One region of the Shewanella sp. 10B genome, then DNA from elsewhere that is predicted to be linked to it. Evidence: predicted binding sites of a transcription regulator. Region 1 holds the regulator's gene; the other holds the start of a gene.

Region 1 (4,708 bases):
TGCTGAATAACGGCAGGAATCATCGAGAAGAGATATCGATACGATTAACAGGCTTCGTCGAACTTAGCGTCGATAAGCGCGCAAATGGCATTGAGCGCGGGCTCGGCATCTGGGCCTTCGGCAATCAGGGTAATGGTTTTACCCATGCCGGTTTCTAGCATAAGTAACCCTAAAACACTGGCGGCAGAGGCCTGTTTTTCACCTTGGATCAGCGTAATGCTGGCATCAAACTCTGAGGCCAACACCACGAGTTTAGTTGCTGCGCGGGCATGTAAGCCGAGTTTATTGCAGATGGTGACCTGGCGTTCAAGCTTTGGCATTTGTCAGTTCCCGATGGCGTGCATTGACTTGATGTTTACCGTTACTAAAGCGTTTAGCCAGTTGCTCGGCGATATAAACAGAGCGGTGTTGTCCGCCTGTGCAGCCAATGGCAATGGTCAGATAACTGCGGTTATTACGCTCGAGGTGGGGTAACCAGGTTTCGAGTAGGTTCTCAATCTGCCAAATAAACTTATTGACCAAGGGCTGGCGATTTAAAAACTCTGCCACAGGTTCATCTAAACCTGTGAGGGGGCGCAACTCGGGTTCCCAGTGGGGGTTGGGTAAAAAGCGCACATCAAACATAAAGTCGGCTTCGGTTGGCATACCATGCTTAAAACCGAAAGACTCGAAGTTGATCACCAGTTCCTTATCGACACTGCCAAGCAGGATTTGCCGTACTTGGTCGCTGAGTTCATAGATATTCAGATTCGAGGTATCTATGTAGTGATCCATCTGCTGTGACAGGGGCTCGAGCAACTTGCCTTCAAGCTTAATGGCTTCTTGCAGTGATACTCGGCTCTTAGATAAGGGATGTAAGCGCCGCGTCTCGCTGTAGCGCTTTAACAGTACTTTATCGCTGGAGTTTAAGAAGAAGCTGGTAAGTTCAGTGCCCTCTGGCAGGCTGGCGAGCTGTTTGACGAGTACCTTGTCTTGCTCCGGCAGGTTACGCACGTCAACACTGATGGCGACGAGATCGTTACTGCCCTTGAGCTGTTCGAGTAAGCTGCCAATCAGCGGCAAAGGAAGATTATCGACACAATAGTAGCCGAGATCTTCAAGCACTCTTAGTGCGACCGATTTGCCTGAGCCTGAGCGCCCTGACACTATGACCAGTTTCATCCAGTGATTACCTGATAGAGTTCCGTTTCATCATGCGTCTTGCGCAATTGCTTCAATATTTGCTTGTCGCTGAGCTTTTCAGCCATGCAGGACAAAGTGCTTAAGTGCTGTTGACATTGGTCAGCAGGCACTAGCAGCGCAAATAAAATGTCGACAGGTTGTTTATCGATAGCATCAAAGGCTATCGGCTCCTCACATTTCACCAATATGGCTATGGGTTGTGTTATATCGGTTAATCGACCATGTGGAATGGCGATGCCGTTACCTATACCTGTGCTCCCCATCTTTTCGCGCGCCACTAGGCTTTCGAAGATCTCTTGAGATGAGAGGGTGGGGTACTGGGCAGCGGCTAAGTCGCTGATAAGTTCCAGTACCTTTTTCTTACTGCCCGGAGTGGCGCAGGTCGTGCATTCCGGCCGCAGTATGGTACGAAGTTCCATTGCTAGTGTTTTGTTAACTTCTCTTTGTGTTTAATAACCTGACGATCAAGCTTGTCGATCAGGACGTCTATGGCAGCATACATATCTGCATGCTCTGAAGTCGCGAAGACTTCACCACCGGTGAGGTTGATTCTCGCTTCGGCAATTTGTTGCATTTTCTCAACATTGAGCACAACGTGCACATTATTGATCTGTTCGAAATGACGTTCAAGTTTTGAAAACTTTTCCTCAACATAAGCCCGTAACGATTCAGTAATCTCGATATGGTGTCCACTCAGGTTTATTTGCATATAAACGTCCTCCGATTTCCACTTTAGGCTATAAACTTTTACGCTGATTGGAAGGGGGAATAAGCATCGCCTCTCGGTACTTCGCAATGGTTCTGCGCGCAACGTTAATTCCCTGTTCTGCCAGAAGTTGCGCCATCTTGCTGTCGCTTAATGGTTTTTTCTGGTTTTCCGCTGCAACCAGTTTCTTAATGAAGGCTCTGATTGCCGTGGATGAGCACTCACCGCCATCATCAGTCCCGACGTGGCTTGAGAAGAAATATTTTAGTTCAAAAAGTCCCTTTGGGGTATGCATGTATTTTTGTGTGGTCACCCGTGAAATGGTGGACTCATGCATCTCTACCGCCTCGGCGATATCGTTTAGGACCATAGGTTTCATGGCTTCTTCACCGTATTCGAAGAAACCCTGTTGATATTGCACTATGCAGTTTGCCACCTTGAGCAGTGTTTCGTTACGGCTTTCAAGGCTTTTGATAAACCACTTGGCTTCTTGCAGATGCCCGCGGATAAATTGGCTATCGGCTTGGCTTTTGGTGCTGCGCGCCATGGCTGCATATTGCTGATTAACATTGATTTTTGGCATGCAGTCTGGATTTAACTCGACCACCCAGCGACCATTTTTCTTCGACACCGACACATCGGGGATGACATATTCTTCATCGACAGGGGTGATGAGCAAACCGGGGCGAGGGTTTAAGGTTTGGATGAGGGCAATGCTCTCGCGCAGATCATCTTCCTTAAGCTTGGTTTTACGCATCAACAACCTAAAGTCGCGGGCAGCGATCAGATCTAAATGATCTTTGATCAACATACGGGCGTTTTCGAGGTGTGGGGTATCCGGCGAAAAATGGGAGAGTTGGATAAGCAGACATTCGCTTAAATCCCTTGCGGCGACACCGACGGGATCGAAGTGTTGAATGCGCTTGAGTACGGCTTCGACTTCATCCAGCTCGATCTCAGGATTGCCCATGGCCTCGAGGATATCTTCAGTACTTTGAGTCAGATAACCTTGATCGTCGATGGCATCAATAATCGCGGTGGCAATAGCTAAATCGGTTTCAGAGAAGGGCGTGAGGTTTTTCTGCCATTCTAAATGTTCGTACAGGCCTTCACTGGTTTCCCCTTGGAAGGGCATGTCATCTTCACGGCTGGCGCCAGAACCTGAGTTTGGCGATGCGGTAAAGACTTCATCCCAAGTGGTGTCCATGGGTAGTTCTTCGGGCAGGGATTCTTTGGTCAACGACTCGGCAATGTCCACGGTGGAATTGTCTTGTTCCTGTGGCTGGGCTGTCGTTTCGCTAAAGTCGGTATCGGCGATATCTTGCTTACGTTCGGTAGGCGCGTCGAATTGCTCCTCTTCCAGCTCGAGAAGGGGATTAGAGTCTAAGGCTTGCTGGATCTCTTGCTGCAGTTCTAATGACGACAATTGCAACAGACGAATGGCCTGTTGAAGTTGTGGCGTCATGGTTAACTGTTGACCCAGTTTGAGCTGGAGTGACGCTTTCATGTTACCGCTGATCCCTACGTTATTATTTTGAATTTAGGCCGCTTGTTATCATATTGATGGCGCAGATAAGCCAAAATTCAAGGCTAATTGGCTCTGTTTAAGTAACTATAGCCTGAATTGTTCACCTAAGTACACAGCCCTAACTTGCTGATTGTCTAAGATCTCTGCGGGAGTTCCTTCGGCAATCAGGTTTCCGTGACTGACAATGTAGGCATGTTCACAGACGTCTAAAGTCTCGCGCACATTGTGGTCTGTGATCAATACCCCAAGGCCTCGGCTCTTGAGTTGTTCGATGATTTTCTTGATATCGATAACCGAAATCGGGTCGACACCGGCGAAGGGTTCATCGAGCAGAATAAACTTAGGATTGGCCGCTAAGGCGCGGGCAATTTCGACGCGGCGACGCTCACCGCCCGATAACGACATGCCTTGGCTATCGCGAATATGGGTGATATGGAACTCTTCGAGCAGATGTTCCAGCTCTTCTTCGCGTTGATCGCGATTGAGCTCTTTACGGGTTTGCAGTACCGCCATGATATTGTCGTGCACTGTCAGCTTGCGAAAGATACTGGCTTCCTGTGGCAGGTAACCAATGCCTTTGCGAGCGCGCAGGTGCATAGGATCGGCGGTTAAATCATCATCGTCGATAAAGATATGGCCTTTATCGCTTTTGACTAAGCCCACGACCATGTAAAAGGTGGTGGTTTTACCCGCACCGTTTGGGCCGAGTAGGCCGACGACTTGACCCGTTTTCACCGTCAGGCTGACATCTTTCACAACCTGACGACTCTTATAACTCTTAGCGAGATTCTGTGCTTTTAAGGTGATTTGGGTCATTTAGAATCCTGTTTTTTCACAGGTTTGTCCGCAGGCTGATTCTTGAGTTCTTCCTGATAGTTGTCAGGTTGAATAATGGTGATTACGCGATCATCACCGCTACCCGTGCTCTCAGCGATCAGTTTCTGCTGAATAATATCGTAACGGATGAGGTTACCCGTCACTTGGCTACCCGCTTGGTCTAGGGTCGCTGAGCCTGTTAAGGTCAGGGTGCGGGTCGCCATTTCATAGCGAATTTCTTTGGCGCTCGCCGACGCTGGGCGTCCATCGTCGAGAATTTGGCTGTAGGTCGCAGGGTTGCCCGTTGCCACTAAAATCTTGCTGTTTTCCCCTTCGGCAGAAAATGCACGTAGTTGATCCGCATGGATTTTAATCGAGCCTTGAGTGACTTCAACCGGACCGAAGAAAATGATCTGGTTATTTTTAATGTCCGCAGTTTGGCTGACGGCTTTAATTTTCACTTCTTGCTGTAAGTC
Region 2 (4,708 bases), on a different contig from region 1:
GTCAACTGGGCTAATTGAGATATTCCATTGACATAATCGCTGATATGCATTAGTTATCAATAAGGCATCTCTTGATTAATGATCATGGAATGGGTAACCTCAAGACTCATTAGTATCATCTTTCGCAATTATGCTAAGGATATTTTATTGTTATAACTTACTCACCCAAGGGTGAATTGAATTAAAAGGAGTGTGGCCTATGTCATACAAAATTAACGGACATGAAATCACAGTGAACTTTCCTGTAGACTCTATTTCAGTTAACAAAACATCCATTGCTTTTACCGATAGACAAGGTAAAAACAAGCAGACTTTTTCAAAGCGTACCGAAGCCTTAAACTTTATGAAATGGCTATTGTCGGCAAATAAATAAGTCTCATTGTGTACTCCTTAGAGTACCCAAAACGGTGTTTAGGTTTATTCGGTTCCCATTTTCCTCGCCATACCGAAGCCTAATTACCGAAATAGATAGCCCAATATCACGATTTGCTATCCCCTTACGTCGAATGACGAACTCGTTTGGTTCAGGCTGTATCTAGCTCACACAGATACGTGCCGAACCAAATGTGTATTCATCTAATCTAGATCAAATTAATCTGTATTTGTCCCTGCTAATATAATCACTCACTCCGTTTGTGAATGTATTTTCTATGTCAAAACCCGATACTAAAACGGCTATGCTGACCTTAATAACCCAGATTAAACAGGTTATTCCGCTCAACTTAGATGAAGCACAAATGTGCCAAGGTGAGTGTTTAGGCTGTTCTAAAAAAATGCTGGAAATGTTGGATGCTGAAATAAGCTACTGGCAATATTCAACCGATACGCCGGGATTGAAAGATCTTAAACATCTGGAAAAGATCGCCACTCGCACCCACAAAATATTAAAGCGCAATAAGTTAGTTGGCTAAATGCTATCCGGCATCGCCCTCACCGTATTTTCGTCTGTATCTTGGCAACATGGTTTGATTTCCTAATAGCCCCCCCTGATGAATATAGAGAATGGAGACATGTTGCTCGCGCCGTAAATAATCCTCTAACACCATAAAGCCTAAGGGATCGTAGAGTAATTCAAATTGCACACCGCTGGCACAGAGTCGTTGCCACATGGCATAAAACTCAGGATAGAGTTTCCCAAAATGGTATTTCTTCCTCACATTCAGAATCTGTGGATGTTCCGCAGCGTTAGGGCTTAGCTCATAAAACTGCTGCGTTAAATACTCATCGCCGCCGACAACGGCGCAGGTAAGCACTCGAATATTCAATTGCTGACGCACAAAATACTGATTTAAAAAGAGTGCCGTTGTTCCTGTACCTGCAGGTAAAAACACCTTGAGATCGGAAATTTGCCGTGACTCAGCCCAAGCAGCTATTTCGGTGGCTAACTGACTGACGCCATATTTCGCATACTTGCAACGCCCACCTTCGGGAATAAACAAAGCCTTAGGCTCAGCAGGCAAGACTTGCTGCTCAATATAATCCTGGCAAGTCCAATTAGGCTCACGATGAAGAGAAGGATTGGCTGCAATCAGGCTTGATAAATCAATGACACGCGTACCATTAGCAATAGCAGCGGCATAGTTACCCGTCGGCAATGTGCGGACATGGCTAGCGATATGATCCACATAAAAATCGCACTGCCAGCCTTTCAGTTTTGCGAGCGCCGACAGTGAATACAGTGAGTTAGCCTGCGCGGAGCCATAACCAATCAGCTTAGTCACGCCAGCAAAATCATGGTCTAGAAAATAGGCAAACTTACGCGCCTTATTGCCACTAAACGCAGGATGCAATAAATCGTCTCGCTTGAGAAATATCTCGCGTCCGGCAAAGGAAAAAGACTCAACAGGACTCTTAGAGAGCAAGCTTTGACTCAACTGGCTATTGGCTAACATGAATACACTCGAAGGAAACAAGGTCGTTAGTGTACCGCGAGCTTGTCTACATCGTCCGTAATTATTAAGCATTTTCGCGAAAATCTAGCATTTTTTACAACGTCACACAGTCATCCATATGAACATCTTACTGATAAATAATGAAAAATATTTTGGCACAATTCTCGCTTATACCATTTAAGTATCAATTAATGATCCTGTGTGTTGGCCAACATCATACCAACACAGATTTAAAATGAGTTAAGGAGTATTCAATGTCGCTTTTACGGTTAATTTTCAATATCGCTTGGTTTGTCCTTGGTGGATTTGTAATGGGACTCGCCTGGTGGCTCGCAGGGATTTTGTGTTTTATCAGTATTATCGGTATTCCCTTCGGCCGTGCCTGCTTTGTCATTGGCGAATTAACCTTCTGGCCCTTTGGGCAAGAACAAATGAATCGTCGCCATTTAACCGGACGTGAAGATTTAGGCACTGGCGCCTTTGGCATGGTGGGCAATATTATTTGGTTCTTGCTGTTTGGGATTTGGTTGGCCATAGGTCATTTAGCCCATGCCCTCGCCTGCTTTGTGACGATTATTGGTATCCCCTTCGGGATCCAACATATCAAGCTGGCGCTACTAAGCCTGACGCCGATCGGGCAAACCATAGTAGCGAAAGCGTAATAACCACAGTAGCGAAGGCGTAGTAATCATAGTCGCTAAAGCGTAAGGCAAATCACTCAGCACTACTCTACGTCAGTAGGTAGTGCTGATAAATAGTTTGGCAGTGACTGCACTAACCTTGCCTCATGAAAGGCGGTTTCCTCATCGAGCAAATCGCCACAATCTGCAAACGACGCACTCCCTTCCCCTTGCTCTAGGCTTATGATTTCGAATAGATAATGCGCCAGTTTAGCTGGCGCATCTATGGTGATGTCATGACCACAATAGGCCAAGACAACCAACTCGACCTTAAACTGTTGTGCTAATGCCCTGCTGGTTTGAATATTCACTAAGGCATCACGATCACCCGATAAAATACTGACGGGCACAGGTAAAGACGCTGGGCAGCGATAACGAAACGCCGCCCACAACTGACGACATGCATTGCTGAAAAATGGCGTCGACTCGTGGCGATATCGGCTCCAACGCTCAATCAAGGCAATATCGCGCCGATGGCGATAGCTGGTTAAGCGCACAATTGTCGATTCGATGGGATGAAGCTGTCGACCACGGCAACGTTTGAGCCAAGCACTCAGGGCATTCAATCCATTAAATCGTTGATACCAAGGCGATAAGTTAGCCGCGCTGCTATTCAATACAAATAGGTGCTTTATCTGCTCCGGGCGCTGCTTAGCCATTTCCATGGCGAGCATGCCGCCCATCGATAAGCCCAGCAGATAAAAGGCTTGTCCCGCTAGTTGCTTATCCAATTGTTGCCACACCGAGCTGGCGTATTCAGCGATAGTTAAAGGGCTGGCTTGGTGAGTGAGGATCCCATTGCCGGGCAAGTCTGGGGTGAAAACTCTGCAACCCCGTTGCCTTAACCTTTGATCGAAGCCATTCCAATGGCGTTGATCCCGCATTAAGCCCCTGAGTAATACCCAAGTTGTCATTAAAAACGCTCCCGATACCAAAACTGCTGCGCACTCTGTGCTAGTTGTGTGAGATGCTCGGGCGTCAGTCCTTCTAACTCCCGTGCGTACGCCGCCTCCATCAAGAACTGCATCAGTACTGTGTGCCGACGTAAAATCCTGTGGTGTCTGTGTGTTTTTTGCGGATTAAAAAAACCCGCAAAATTAAATATTTGCCTTGGATTTTTCTTAATCCATGCCCAAGATCCCATCTCTAACGTTAAGGGTAAGAATGGAATGTTTGCTTGAGGATCTTGGGCATGATGCTGGCGGTACAAGTAATCCCAAATATCACCGTGGGTGCGATAAAACTGGCTCTGGGGCGCAAGCCGATAGTGGCCATGATGGGGATAGCTGGCTTCAAATAATTGCTTTAAGTGATAAATGAAGTGGGCATTTTCAAAGGACGCGCGAGTGTGGGCATAGGGAAACCAGATATGATCCGTCAAACCAAAACCAGAATGCGCATCGAGGGAGATAAGACTGGTGCTTTGTCTAAGCAATTGTTGCACATAGGCCACCAGCCCCGCGGTTTCAAGCTCCATGCCGCCAAGGCCACGAAACCAAGGTAACTTAGAGGAGAGCCGCTGCCCTCCAACCATAAAAGATACTTTTTCACGGGACTCTATTGGCGCATTGCGCATCAAGTCGACCTGATTTCCATTACCACGACTCCCCAGCAGTAACCCGACGGGATTCACCACAGGGACAAAGGCTAAGCGGATGTCCGTTAATAACGCTTGTAGGTGTTTGTCCCACGCAAGGCGCTGTAGCAGGCTGTTAAGCAAAGCTAAAATCACCTGAGAGCCAATCCGTTCCACCCCATGCACGCCGCCGACGAATAACACGGTCGGACAAGGGCGTTCGGTGACGCCTAACTCGACACTGTAGAGCGGAAAATGTTGGTGCCGAAATGGAATGTCCGCAAGAACCTGATATTTGAGTTTAAGATGATGAGTATCAATGAGTTGTGAAAGTGTATCTAACTCGAAGGGAATGTTATTCATATCATCCTAGAAAGTGAAATGAGCATCGACTCATAGCCTTAGGACGATATTAATGGCGAACCACGACACATTTATGACAACAGATTAAGCCAAAGCCAAGCTTCCTTTAGTGGCGTGTCACTTCCTCCTGAAACAACAACTCCCCCATAATGCTCTCAATATCCAGTTGAGCTAAGCCTTGGTCGAAAACATCTCGC

The links. The regulator sigma-54, encoded in region 1, starts transcription at its own class of promoters, with help from an activator protein. The targets are predictions, from matches to a motif close to GTTGGCACGNNNNTNGNNT.
Region 2: the regulator sigma-54 is predicted to act here: its motif matches at 2,044-2,062, upstream of M0415_RS03445 (YccF domain-containing protein).

The regions. Positions count from the first base shown of each region.
Region 1 is NZ_JAMDJO010000002.1:727,608-732,315, reverse strand. It holds gene M0415_RS10820 (HPr family phosphocarrier protein) at 45-320, opposite strand; gene rapZ (RNase adapter RapZ) at 307-1,161, opposite strand; gene ptsN (PTS IIA-like nitrogen regulatory protein PtsN) at 1,158-1,601, opposite strand; gene hpf (ribosome hibernation promoting factor) at 1,604-1,891, opposite strand; gene M0415_RS10800 (RNA polymerase factor sigma-54) at 1,920-3,395, opposite strand; gene lptB (LPS export ABC transporter ATP-binding protein) at 3,501-4,232, opposite strand; gene lptA (lipopolysaccharide transport periplasmic protein LptA) at 4,229-4,708, opposite strand, start outside.
Region 2 is NZ_JAMDJO010000001.1:806,889-811,596, reverse strand. It holds gene M0415_RS03460 (hypothetical protein) at 200-373, shown strand; gene M0415_RS03455 (hypothetical protein) at 651-911, shown strand; gene M0415_RS03450 (1-aminocyclopropane-1-carboxylate deaminase/D-cysteine desulfhydrase) at 915-1,862, opposite strand; gene M0415_RS03445 (YccF domain-containing protein) at 2,147-2,554, shown strand; gene M0415_RS03440 (alpha/beta fold hydrolase) at 2,617-3,486, opposite strand; gene M0415_RS03435 (M14 family metallopeptidase) at 3,486-4,511, opposite strand; gene M0415_RS03430 (substrate-binding periplasmic protein) at 4,618-4,708, opposite strand, start outside.